3 regions of the Pseudoalteromonas aquimarina genome follow, and region 2 is predicted to be linked to each of the others. Evidence: predicted binding sites of a transcription regulator. Region 2 holds the regulator's gene; each other region holds the start of a gene.
The links. The regulator MetJ, encoded in region 2, represses methionine synthesis genes. The targets are predictions, from matches to a motif close to TAGACGTCTAGACGTCTA.

Region 1 (4,652 bases), on a different contig from region 2:
TCTACTTCACCGTCGATTGAAATACCGTTGTCATCCCAAAACGCAACTAGCTTACCTAATCCTAAAGTGCCTGCTAGCGAACACGCTTCGTGAGAGATACCTTCCATAAGGCAACCATCACCTAAGAAACAGTATGTGAAGTGGTCAACAATATCGTGACCTTCACGGTTAAACTGGTGCGCAAGTGCTTTTTCAGCAATTGCCATACCTACAGCGTTAGTAATACCTTGGCCAAGTGGGCCTGTCGTTGTTTCAACACCTGGTGCATAACCATACTCTGGGTGACCCGGTGTTTTAGAGTGCATTTGACGGAAGTTTTTAATTTCCTCAATTGGAAGATCATAGCCAGATAAATGCAGTAAAGAATAAATTAGCATTGAGCCGTGACCGTTTGACAGAATAAATCGGTCGCGATCAGCCCAATCAGGGTTTGCTGGATTATGGTTTAAATAGTCGCGCCATAGCACTTCAGCAATGTCTGCCATCCCCATTGGGGCACCTGGGTGGCCAGACTTGGCCTGTTGCACAGCGTCCATAGATAGAACGCGAATAGCATTTGCTAGTTCTTTACGTGACGGCATGGATTTTCCTACCTCATTATTTGTTTGCTGTCATAATTTGGGTACATTGCCTATTGGTATTGTGTATGCAAAAATCCAATACCAATAGGTCAATGTACCCACGCAGTTCTATTCTTACCTATAAGCACACGCGGAGCAATGGAAAACCGTCTATAATCTAGCTTCTTTATGCATAAAATATGATAGTTACAGTGAAGAATTTTCACTTTATATTTTTTTTAGACGTCTAGGCGTAAAATTATTGTTTGCAGCGTCGATATTAGTTAGAATACCCGACCATTTATTTTGAACCTGCGCAAATCCATGTGGCAACGCGCATTTTTGTGAGTGAGTAGAAATACCATGGCAAGAACTTTATTTACTTCTGAGTCAGTATCTGAGGGTCATCCGGATAAAATCGCTGACCAAATTTCTGATGCGGTTTTAGACGCAATTATCGCACAAGATAAGCACGCGCGTGTTGCCTGTGAAACAATGGTTAAAACAGGTGTTGCAATTATCTCTGGTGAAGTTACGACTGACGCTTGGGTAGACCTTGAGTCAATCACGCGTAAAGTAATCACAGATATTGGTTATACATCATCTGACGTAGGTTTTGACGGTGACACATGTGGCATCATGAACCTAATTGGTCAGCAATCACCTGAAATCGCACAAGGTGTTGACCGCGCTAAGCCTGAAGAGCAAGGTGCTGGTGACCAAGGTTTAATGTTTGGTTATGCAACTAACGAAACACCAACATTAATGCCTGCGCCACTTTACTACTCTCATTTACTTGTAGAGCGTCAAGCTGAAGCACGTAAGTCAGGTATTCTTCCTTGGTTACGTCCTGATGCAAAATCTCAGGTAACGTTTGTATATGAAGACGGTAAGCCTGTTGCAATCGATGCAGTTGTACTTTCAACACAGCACAACCCAGACATCGAGCAAGATGCACTAGTAGATGCGGTAATGGAAAACATTATTAAGCACACGCTACCAGCTGAGCTTTTAACTGAGAATACTAAATACTTCATTAACCCAACTGGCCGTTTCGTAATCGGTGGTCCTGTAGGTGACTGTGGTTTAACAGGTCGTAAGATCATCGTTGATACTTACGGCGGTATGGCTCGTCACGGTGGTGGTGCTTTCTCTGGTAAAGATCCATCAAAAGTTGACCGCTCTGCTGCATACGCAGGTCGTTATGTTGCTAAGAACATTGTTGCGGCTGGTCTTGCTGATAAGTGTGAGATCCAAGTTTCTTACGCTATCGGTGTTGCTGAGCCAACGTCTATCACTATCGACACATTCGGTACTGGTAAAATCTCTGAAGAGAAATTAGTTGAGCTAGTACGTGAGCACTTCGACTTACGTCCTTACGGTATCACTAAGATGCTTGACCTACTTCACCCAATGTACCAAATGACTGCAGCATACGGTCACTTCGGTCGTGAACCGTTTGAAATGACGGTTGGTGAAGATACATTCACAGCATTTAGCTGGGAAAAAACAGACAAAGCTGACGCTCTTCGCGCCGCTGCTGGTTTATAATAACCTTCTGATTTTGAAAAAGCGCCACTGGCGCTTTTTTTATGCCTAAAATTCAGTAAGTTGCTATGATAACCGCTCTAACAAGTGATAAAGAAACTACACGGTGAAGTTATGTACCTTTCAATCAAACATTACCCTGAAATAACAAACCATAGTGACCAAGACAGAATAACGCGCCTAGCCAAACCTTACCTCACAACTCCAGCAATTATTTACGTTATCCATTGTGTCATCTTGATAGCCCTCGTCATGATAGACATAGCCAGTGTGCAGCAACTACATCCTTTTATTCTAAAAGCAGGTTTGTTTATTATTTATATGATGGTTATGTATTTAACTGGTGTTAATACGTGGCAACGTAGCCAGTTTTTAATGCATCTTGATGAAATAAAGGCAAAAGCAGAACAATCTGATATCGCTCTTGCACAATCATCTTTATTTAATTATTGGCAAGATTATCAAGTAGCTAAAACGTTTATCGTAACAGCGCCTAGTTACTCACGGATACATACTTTCGAGTTTGGTTACTTAAGCCTTAGTGAAAATGGTGAAAAAGCGATGATCCGTGTATTAGAAGACGAAAGTTTAGCATCAAGCCAACTTAAAATAGCGATTTTAAATGAGCAAGTAATCCCTGCGGTGATTACAGAAAATACAAACGTCCTCTTAACCATAGCGGAGCAACCAATAAATGGCTCCATCAGCAAAATTAACCAAATAGCAAAACGTAAAATCACCACTAATCAATTAGCAATTAACTTTACGGAAAAGTTTCTGGTGATAGAGTTTGAACAATCGCCACATGAACTCTCACTGATAACAAGCGTAACAAACCCGCAAACCAAGCAATCCTATCAACTAAAACTCGTTGCCGTAGATAATCAAGATTATGTGGTATATAAAATCCTCGATGAGGATATCTCACGTCCGCTTTTGAGTGCAGATTTAATCATTTTTGAAAACGATAAAAAACAACGCGCCCATGTGCTCGGGTTTTCAGAGCTCGCTTCACACTTTGGCAATCACTATCCACTCAGTGGTGGTAAAATTCGCTGATTAGACTTTCCATCACAAATTGAGTATAAAAACATCTTCTAAACAAGGAGTACTTTGATGAGTAAAGGGTATGTAGTTGCGTTTGTACTTGGCGCATTTAGTTTTTTTGTTGTTTCAACGTTTTTTCATTCCGAGCATCTACAGCAAAGTACACAAACACTAGAACACACTCTCACAAGTAGTGAAAAATCAATTAACCAAGCGTTTTCGCAAACCCAACAACCATTTGAAAGCGCGTTGAAAAACACAACAAAATCGTTAGAAAACACCCTAAGTACGCTTTCTAAATCAGCGCTTATTGAAAAGGTAATATTGCTAGAAGATCAACTTGCTACCACAACTCAAAAACAAGAGCAGCTTATTGAAGAAGTTACACAACAATCGCAAAATTTAATAAAACAAAAAGTTGCTGAGCTAGAGCAGCAAATGCAACAACAAATTGACACTTTACTAAGTAAAGGCAGTGATAACTTTAATTTAGCTTTGCAGTTTGAACAACAAACACGTGATGATAACTGGGCTGAAAACAGCGAAGCGTTACTGAGCGATTTTTTTAGCACTCACGACTTTATAGATGATGTAAAACTTAATAACATCAAATGCCGCACCAGCATATGTCAAGTAAATTATCAATATGCTGATGATTTTGAATCATCACATCTCTTTAGACATCGTTTGTCTCAATTTATAACTAAACACAACTTCGGCTCAAGCCAATCACAAAATAACAATGGTGTCGTTAATATGCATATTGCGAAGTAGTTTAAATTTGGCCTAGATTGTTTTAATGCAGGAATATAACTTAAGCCGCTCTTTCATTTTTTTGAAGGTATTGAACACGTTTGATTTAGCAACAGAATTGCCTAGCCAGTGAGGAATTTTACCTGCAGGATCCGCAATCGCTTGGTATTCAATCGAAATTGAATTTGGACTACGTTGATTAATCACCCAACTCGCTTCAACATACTCAATACGAATGTAATTATCTTGTATTGGGTAAACATTTGGTGCAGCTTGAATGCCTATTTGCGTTTGTGAATTAGAAGTTCGAAAAATTCGTGAATACGTCACCATATCACGGTTTTTAATCGGCCAAGGTGCATTAAACCTCGTGTGTACAATATGTTCATCGGGTGATGGTGATTCAAGTACCGTAACGCTTTGCACATTACTTAGCCATTTGTCCGCATGTTGGGTATCAAATAGTAATGACTCAAAGGATGCTAAGCATCCTTCGGTTAAAGTGATGGCTTTTAGTTTAAGCAGTCCATTTGGTAATGCTTGCTGATAAACTTCAATCCCTTGTTTGTTTTTAACTTGCTGCCACTCTAATGCACTCAGTTGAGCGCAAAAAAATAACAGCAACAGCAAAATACGCATATTATTGCCAGTAAGGCTCCAATTTTTGACTTGCAAGACGGCTGTGCTCCATTGCCGCAAGTAACCCATCATTTTTCTGCGCTAACCACAGTAAAATACTCTTAA
Region 2 (4,652 bases):
TAGCATGTGTAACCGGATTGCTGATTAATTGCTGCAAGTGCTACCGCCTGTTCGCGGTTTAGTTTAGGCTTATCACCAACGGTTAGGGGCTTTGATTGCCAATCACGATTGTATTCTACAGTTTTCTCAATAATTGACTTTTCAAGCAGTGATTTTACGGTGCTGCTACTGAATCCTAGGGCGCTTAATTCGGTTACTGGTGTACTACCAGAATCGACCAAGTGCTCAATGAGTTGACGTTGTTTTTTACCTGTAACAGTTGCAGTATCGTCAACAAGTTTGATGATCGGTACGGCTGATTTATCTAAGTCTTCGCCTTTATTAAGTAAATTTGGCAGTGCAACTTGGTAGCTTTCACCGAGCGGGTTTTGGTAATAATGGCTAGCAAACTCCACCAAACTAATTAGGTGGTTATCAATAATTGGTTGGTTATCTACCAAGCGCGAAATTGGCTTTAGCTTTGCCATAAATTCGCTATGTGATTTGAGCTTAATTACGATGCCAATAAGTTGCTGGCGGCCAAATTGCACGGCAACACGGCAGCCAACGCTAATATTTGGTTGAATATGTGGTTCGATGAGATAATCAAAATTGCGATATAGCGGAACATTTAACGCAACTTCGGCAACTAGATGCATGGTAATTTGGCTTTCAATTTAAGGCAGACTTTTTGAAATTAAATCACGGCAAACTTTTCGCGGCTAGTGTTTAACTTAATTTATATTGAGATGGTTAAAGATCTTGCTATTGCGATGTTTGTTGGCTAGAATTCGCGCCCTATATATTTTTTGTTTAACAACGTATGGTGCCAGACTTCGGGTTTGGAGAGCGATACGGCCTAATTAGAGGTTCACTATGAAAGAAGGTATCCACCCTAAGTACGAAGCAATCAATGCTACTTGTTCATGTGGTAACAAATTTGTAACGCGTTCAACTCTTTGTAAAGACATCCACTTAGATGTTTGTTCAGAGTGTCACCCGTTCTACACTGGTAAGCAAAAAGTGCTTGATACAGGTGGTCGTGTTGATCGCTTCAACAAGCGTTTCGGCGCTTTATCAAGCAAAAAATAAGAACATTTTTGTTCTTATTAAGAAAGCACCTACGGGTGCTTTTTTTGTGTCTGAAATTTAATATGAATTTTTGTCATCTTAAATGCTTTTTCTATGTCTTTTTATTCTAAATAGATGGCTATATACTGAATTATAGATGGTTTCAATAGTCATTATTTTTACTATCTGTTGGCAAAATAGTACTCGTCGAGTGTAAAAAGAGGCGTGAGCTAAATCTGGTCGGATCTGAATTAACTTCAATCTGGTAATGATTTAGCAGAAAATATCTAGAGCTCATGGTTGTAAATTAAACTATGGTCTTAGGTTAATATATAACCGCATTTAACTTCTATTTACTCTAAATGCCGTACTATTAAACCAGTATCTCTCACTTTTAACATCGTAGGATAAGGCACGCATGTCTGACATAAGAGAAAAAGCGCTACAATACCATTCTGAACCCGTTCCCGGAAAAATTAGCATTGAACTAACAAAACCTGCTGAGACTGTTAATGACCTAGCATTAGCTTACAGCCCAGGTGTTGCTGAACCTGTTCGTGAAATTGCTGCTGATCCGAATAATGCCTATAAATATACCGCAAAGGGCAATATGGTCGCTGTTATCTCAAATGGTACTGCTATTTTAGGTTTAGGTAACTTAGGGCCGCTGGCGTCAAAACCTGTAATGGAAGGTAAAGCACTTTTATTTAAGCGTTTTGCTGGTTTAGATTCGATTGATATTGAAGTTAAACACCGCACCACAGAAGACTTTATTAATACTGTTGAAAACATTGCTGACACCTTTGGCGGTATTAACCTTGAAGATATCAAAGCACCAGAATGTTTTGAAATTGAAAAAGCACTTATTGAGCGTTGTAGTGTACCTGTTTTCCATGATGATCAGCATGGTACTGCGATTGTAACAGCTGCAGGTATGTTAAATGCGTTAGAGATCCAAGGTAAAAAGCTTAAAGATGCACTTATTGTGTGTTTAGGTGCAGGTGCGGCTGCGATTGCCTGTATGGAACTACTAATTAAATGTGGTGCACAGCGTGAGCACATTTATATGCTCGATAGAAAAGGGGTTATTCATACACGTCGTGATGACTTAAATGAATACAAAATGTTATTTGCCAACAATACAGATAAACGCACACTACAAGATGTAATTGAAGAAGCTGACGTATTTGTGGGTGTATCAGGCCCAGATCTATTAACTGCTGAAGAGCTAAAGTTAATGGCAAATAAGCCAGTGGTATTTGCGTGTTCTAACCCTGATCCTGAAATTAAACCGGAAGTAGCGAATGCCGCGCGAAATGATTTAATTATGGCAACAGGTCGTTCAGATTACCCTAACCAAGTTAATAATGTGTTGTGTTTCCCATTTATTTTCCGCGGTGCGCTTGATGTTCGTGCAACAGCAATTAATGATGAAATGAAAATTGCAGCGGTAAATGCGATTCGCGAAATTGCGAAGGAGCCAGTGCCACAAGAAGTGCTTTCGGCTTCAGGTGAATCCAACTTAGAGTTCGGTAAAGACTACATTATTCCTAAGCCAATGGATCCACGCTTATTACCACGTGTAGCACGTGCAGTTGCAGAAGCAGCGGTTGCATCGGGCGTAGCGCAAATTGAAATGCCAGAGAACTATATGCTTTAATTAAGCAATAAAAGAAAAAACCTCAGCAATTGCTGAGGTTTTTTTTATTCATCTTCTAATTCAGGAAGCGGTAAACCGCGTTCTGCGAGAATTTCTTTAACCCTTTGCGGAATATGCTCAGGATTATCTTTTCTTAAATCTTCATCATCAGGCAGTGGCTGACCTGTAAACGCATGCAAAAACGCTTCACATAGTAATTCACTATTGGTTGCATGACGTAAGTTATTTACTTGTCTACGAGTACGCTCGTCTGTCAGTACTTTCAATACGTTAAGTGGGATAGATACGGTAATTTTTTTTACTTGTTCTGATTTTTTACCGTGTTCTGCATATGGGTGAATATATTCACCGTTCCATTTAGTTGCCATAAAGTGTACTAGCCTATATCTGTTACGATTTAATTTTGACGATAGCCTGTAAGTAAGAGGCAAAATTTTATCGTTTTAAAATATATAGTCAAATATCATTTGTTTGGCTATATAGACGTGTAAAAGTTTTGACTTCCATCGTTTAGTGGTTTAACCTTTTGGACGTCTAAACATCTAAGTGGCAAAGTTATGAAGCAAAGTAAACAAACAACCCTTGCTGTTCGCAATGGCATTACAGCTGATAAACTTCACGGTGCAGTTGTACCACCGTTATATTTATCGACAACCTATGAGTTCGCTGATTTTGATAAAAAACGTGACTATGATTACGGCCGTAGTGGTAATCCAAATCGTGATATCTTAGCGGATACATTAGCTAAGCTAGAAGGCGGCGAAAAAGGGATTGTTACAGCAACAGGCATGTCTGCTGTTCACTTATGCACACAAATTTTAACGCCAGAAGATACTATTTTAATTCCACATGATTGTTACGGCGGTAGTTACCGTTTATTTACTAGCCTTGAAAAACGTGGCTTATTAAAAGTAGCTGTGGTCGATTTTACTCAAGCGTCTTGCTATGAGCAGATTAAAGCCATTAAACCTAAGCTTGTGTGGATTGAGACACCGAGCAACCCAGTTTTACGTTTAACTGACATTGCCAAAGTTGTAGATGTTGCTCACTCTGTTGGTGCCCTTGTTGGCGCAGACAACACGTTTTTATCACCGGCATTACAAAATCCAATTTCGTTTGGCGTAGATATTGTGATCCACTCAACTACAAAATACATCAACGGCCACTCAGATGTTGTAGGGGGTGTTGTAATTACACGTACAGCTGAATTAGGTGAAGAGCTTGCTTGGTGGGCAAATAACATTGGTATTACTGGTGCGCCTTTTGATGCGTATTTAACGCTCCGTGGTATTCGTACTTTAAATGTGCGTATTAAACAGCACCAAGAAAATGCATTTGCTATCGCACGCTATTTAGAAACCTGTGAGCATGTCGAAAAAGTTTACTACCCAGGCCTTGAAAGTCACCCTCAACATGAATTAGCGAAAGCTCAGCAAAAAGGGTTTGGCGGTATGGTGAGCTTTAGTATCAAAGGCACGATTGAAGATACGGCGAAGTTTTTAACTAGTGTTGAGCAGTTCAGCTTAGCTGAATCACTTGGCGGGGTAGAAAGCTTAATTTGTCACCCTGCAACCATGACACACGCAGGCATGGCGCCAGAGGCGCGTTTAAAAGCAGGTGTTAACGATACTTTAATTCGCATTTCTGTGGGTATAGAAGATGTTGAAGATTTAATTGCTGATCTTGAGCAAGCATTTTCAAAAACAATTAACAAAAACTCAGTTGCTGGTGGCGAAACACAAAACCAGTGCTGTGCTGCACGACCGGCATTGTGGTGATAAGTTAAATGACAAAACAAGTTTATAAATTTGGTGGTTCAAGCCTAAGCAGTGCAAAACGCTACCATGCAGTTGCTAATATTTGCCAACAATTAAGTGGTGGTGATGCGGTGGTGGTCTCTGCCGCAGGCAAAACAACCGATACCTTAGTGCGCTTATGGTCG
Region 3 (4,652 bases), on a different contig from region 2:
GGCTTCTTGCTGCGCTACGGCATAGGCAATTTCATTTTCCATCTGGGTTGTGTATTGCGCTTGCGTAATATTGCCTGCTTTAAAATCACGCCTTGCTTTACGAATGTTATCGGTTTGTGGGAAAGAGCCAATTGTTGTAGTAGGCAAAATTGGTAAGCCAAGCGCTGACTTTTGGATTTTCTGGCGCGTTGAAAAACAACTGATGCGTTTACCATCATTTGCAGTTAAACCCTCAACACGATTCTTAACCGCTTGATTATTTACCCTTAATGACTTGCTACGCGCTATTACTGGCGCTGAATACTCTGTAAGTGTGGTTAAATCACCTGTGAGTAACGCATCTTTTAATAATTTAAGTTCAAAGCCTTTTTGTTTAGCAAAGGCAAGCCAAGATTTAATCTCACTATCAAGCGCACTTTCTTGTTCTAAATCAACGGGGGTGTGTAGTAAAGAGCATGAAGGCGCAAGCCAAACATCACTTCGCGATGACACCACATTTTTTATTTGGTGATAGATTGATAGCAGATCCGCTTTCCAAATGTTACGCCCATTAATTACCCCTAGTGATAAAATTTTATTATTGCCAATGGCGTGATTAATCTTGTAAATGTCTTGTGTTTCAGCCACTAAATCTAGGTGTAAACCATCAATTGATAAATTGACTATGGTATCTAGGTGATGTTCTATTGAGCCAAAATAAGTTGCGAGCAGTAATTTAACGCCCTGCCCATGCAACTTAGCAAAACTAGTAGAAAGTGCCTCGAGATACTCTTCTGATAACTCTAGTGCGAAAATAGGCTCATCTATTTGTACCCACTCAACACCTAACTCAGCTAGCTGACTAAGCACCTCTTGATAGGCAACTAACAAACGTGGCAACAAGGATAATTTATCAAAATCAGTGTCCGTTTTCGCAAGATGCAAGAAGGTAACAGGGCCGACAAGCACAGGCTTTATGTTGTGTCCAAGTAGCTTTGCTTCTTTTACCTGCTCAAACAATTCAGTAAAGCTTATTTCAAATACTTGGTCTTCACACAGTTCTGGCACGATGTAATGATAATTAGTGTTAAACCATTTAGTCATTTCACTGGCTGCACAAGCACAACCCGAAGGCGCCTTACCACGACCAATTCTAAATAAAGTATCTAAATCAATTGCCCCTGTACTACTTTGATGGCGTTTTGGTACAACACCAAACAACAAAGATGTACTAAGTACATGGTCATACCAAGCAAAATCGCCAACGGGTAATAGTTCAATGCCTTGGCTTTTTTGTAACTGCCAGTTGTCTTTGCGGATCGCCTGTCCTTTTGCTTTTAACTCAGCTAACGAACTTTCGCCACGCCAATAAGATTCAACTGCTCTTTTTAGTTCACGTTGTTTGCCTATTCGTGGAAAGCCTAAATTATGTAGTGTAATTGCCATCTTGATATCCTTTTATTTGAGACGTTTAGACGGCTAAATACTAGATTTAAATTTCTTTCAATTAAATCGCAAGTTTTTCCAAATTAACTTGAGAAAAACTAATAATGAAAACACCAGACCAAATAAGGTACACGACCAAAAGATTAATGACAGCGCTATCATAACTATTAAAAATATATAAAATAGCAATTTATTATCATTATGGCGTTAATTTGAGCTTCTGAGCATTGAAACATGAAAAATAAACAGCTAGTATCGAAGCTCTCTCATGATCGTTCAAGTTTAATATGAGTATTCTTAAAGATGATAGATGTAAAACACCTGAAAACCATCGCCACGCTAAAAGAAACGGGTTCTTTAGTAAATACGGCACGTGAGCTATACCTAACACAATCGGCTTTATCACACCAAATCAAAGACTTAGAAAACAAACTTGATTGCCAGTTATTTGAGCGAAAAACCCACCCAGTGCGTTTTACACCACAAGGTATGCTGCTTTTAGAACTCGCCCACGATGTGTTGCCTAAGGTTGAAGCAACAAAGTGTCGTTTAAAAGAAAGCCTGAACCAACCCATTTCACAATTACGTTTAAGTGTTGAGTGTCATGCGTGTTTTCACTGGTTATTACCAACCATTAAAGAGTTCAATAACTTTTGGCCTGATATAAAAGTCGACTATGAGCGCGGTTTTAGCTACGACGCAATCCCAGAGCTATTAAATGATGAGTTAGATTTAGTTTTAACATCGGATATTCGCGAAACTGAGCGTCTTGAATACGCCCATTTATTTGATTTTAAATTAAAGCTGATTGTGAGCCCAGATCACCCACTTGCTAAAAAAGCGTATGTAACAGCGCTCGATTTAAAAGACGAGACCATAATTTCGTACCCTATTCCACGCGAGCGCCAAGATATTTTTAAACACTTTATCCAAAACGCGCGCTTTGATGGCACTTTAAAAACCGTTGATCAAGGCTTATTGATTTTCCAACTAGTAAGCGCTGGTATGGGCGTTGCTGCACTACCTGATTGGTTAGTAACACCGTATGAAAGCCAAGGCTTAATTAAATCAATTCCATTAGGCGCCCTAGGTTTAACAAGGCCAATGTATTTAGCCATGAAGAAAACCATGAGCGAAAATCCAGTTTATCGACATTTCTTAAATACCTGTAAACAAAAAAAGGGTTAGCCACGTGCTAACCCTTTTCTTTTTTATACCGTTATTTACTGTTCAATTTCTTCATTAACTTGCTCTTCACCGCCTAACAGTACCGCAAGCCATTTTCCTTCTTCACTGTTTTCTAAGGCTATTTTTACAACCATAGTGAGGGGCACAGAAAGTAACATGCCAACCGTGCCTAACAGCCAACCCCAGAACAGTAACGACAAGAACACCACAAGTGGCGATAAACCTAACCCTTTGCCCATATAACGTGGCTCAACCATATTGCCCATTACGGTATTAATTGCCATATAACCGGCAGCAATAATGCCAGCAACACCGACACCTTGTAGAACAACCGCCAATAGCACAGCAGGAATTGCAGCAATAATCGACCCAATATTAGGTATGTAGTTTAGGAAAAACGCTAATACGCCCCAAAGAATGAAATAGTCGATATCAAAAGCCCATAACATTAAGGTTACCAATAAACCGGTAGCAAGGCTTACTAAGGTTTTAATTGCGAGGTATGAATTTACCGAATCCAAAAATAAATCAATTTGTTTTTGTTTCATTTCTGGGTCGTCTAACGCTAAATGCACTTTTTTGCCAATATAAGGCGCTTCAAGCAACATAAACACTACAGTTAAAATAATCAGAAATAAATCAGCCATAATGCCACCTACACCTGCAAGGGTATTGGCAGCAACATCAATCAGTTTACCTGGGTCTAAGAACGACATGATGCGTTCTTTATCTATCAATATATTGTATTGCGCTAAAGTGGATAACAGACCGGAAAACTCATTTTGCAGTTGTGCTTTGTAAACAGGTACATTTTGCGAAAAACCATTTACAGATTGCCCCACAAGCCCTGCTAGGCTGACAACCACCAATAAAATGAGCAATATAACAATGGTAATCGCGGCCCCTTTCGGTACGCGATAGCGCCCTAATAATTCAATAAGTGGGCTACAGATAATGGCGATAAAAACAGACAGAAGAAATGGTACGACGATTGCGCTCGCTAATTTTAAACCTGCAAGTACGACAATTAGTGCTGCAAAGACGAGCAAGCTTTTACTGGCGCCGGTCAAATTTTGCTGAACCATGGCTATCCTTAGTTCGTATTATGACATTGTTCTAATTAAGGCTATGCTACAGTATAAGCGTGGCAAATAGGAAGCTATTTGATTTATCTATGAATATTTTAATAACAGGGGCCACAGGCCTAATTGGCTCGCACTTATGTAAGCACCTTGCAAACCATCACAAATTGGTGGTGCTAACGCGTCGCAAAGAAAAAGCCTTTACACTATTAGGCCATCATGTTGATGCCCATGAAACTATTAATGACATTGATTTTAATGAAATTGACTGCGTGATTAACCTAGCAGGCGAACCAATTGCAGATAAACGCTGGACAGCCTCTCAAAAAGCCAAAATAGAAGCCAGTCGCTGGCAAATAACAGCGCAAATCGCAGAGAAAATTAAAGCTGCAAAAACGCCTCCCCATACCTTTATATCAGGCAGTGCCATTGGTTTTTATGGCAGGCAAAACGAACCTGTTACCGAAAACAATAACCAACCTTTTGATGAATACAGTCATCATTTATGTAAAAAATGGGAGCAACTTGCGCTATCAGCGAGTTCTGAGAAAACCCGCGTATGTATTTTAAGAACTGGTATTGTGCTTGCCAAAAAAGGTGGTGCACTGGGTAAAATGATACCGCCATTTCAATTTTATCTTGGCGGCCCAATTGCAGATGGCAAGCAATATATGTCGTGGATCCATATTAACGATATGGTGAACATCATTTTATATTTAATTGAAAATGAGTCACTTCACGGAGTGTTTAATGCCACTGCACCAAACCCAGTAACAAATAATGAATTTAGTGAAAGCCTAGGTGAAGCGCTTAACCGGCCAAGTCTATTAAGAATGCCCGAGTTTGTTTTAAGAATGTTGTTTGGTGAGATGGCTGATTTATTGGTGTTTGGCCAAGCTGTGTTACCAAAAGCACTAAATGATGCAGATTTTAAGTTTCAATATGCCGAGTTAAAAC

Region 1: the regulator MetJ is predicted to act here: its motif matches at 801-818, upstream of metK (methionine adenosyltransferase).
Region 3: the regulator MetJ is predicted to act here: its motif matches at 1,444-1,461, upstream of metE (5-methyltetrahydropteroyltriglutamate--homocysteine S-methyltransferase).

The regions. Positions count from the first base shown of each region.
Region 1 covers NZ_JBMMUG010000002.1:504,243-508,894, forward strand. Annotated here, with positions in the region: gene tkt (transketolase) at 1-581, opposite strand, end outside; gene metK (methionine adenosyltransferase) at 924-2,111, shown strand; gene AAEU29_RS07300 (hypothetical protein) at 2,223-3,167, shown strand; gene AAEU29_RS07305 (hypothetical protein) at 3,225-3,929, shown strand; gene AAEU29_RS07310 (START domain-containing protein) at 3,942-4,547, opposite strand; gene AAEU29_RS07315 (CYTH and CHAD domain-containing protein) at 4,549-4,652, opposite strand, start outside.
Region 2 covers NZ_JBMMUG010000008.1:17,774-22,425, forward strand. Annotated here, with positions in the region: gene priA (primosomal protein N') at 1-638, opposite strand, end outside; gene rpmE (50S ribosomal protein L31) at 856-1,071, shown strand; gene AAEU29_RS18150 (malic enzyme-like NAD(P)-binding protein) at 1,469-2,710, shown strand; gene metJ (met regulon transcriptional regulator MetJ) at 2,755-3,078, opposite strand; gene metB (cystathionine gamma-synthase) at 3,268-4,488, shown strand; gene metL (bifunctional aspartate kinase/homoserine dehydrogenase II) at 4,497-4,652, shown strand, end outside.
Region 3 covers NZ_JBMMUG010000001.1:366,297-370,948, reverse strand. Annotated here, with positions in the region: gene metE (5-methyltetrahydropteroyltriglutamate--homocysteine S-methyltransferase) at 1-1,425, opposite strand, end outside; gene AAEU29_RS01670 (LysR family transcriptional regulator) at 1,729-2,613, shown strand; gene AAEU29_RS01665 (AI-2E family transporter) at 2,649-3,698, opposite strand; gene AAEU29_RS01660 (TIGR01777 family oxidoreductase) at 3,788-4,652, shown strand, end outside.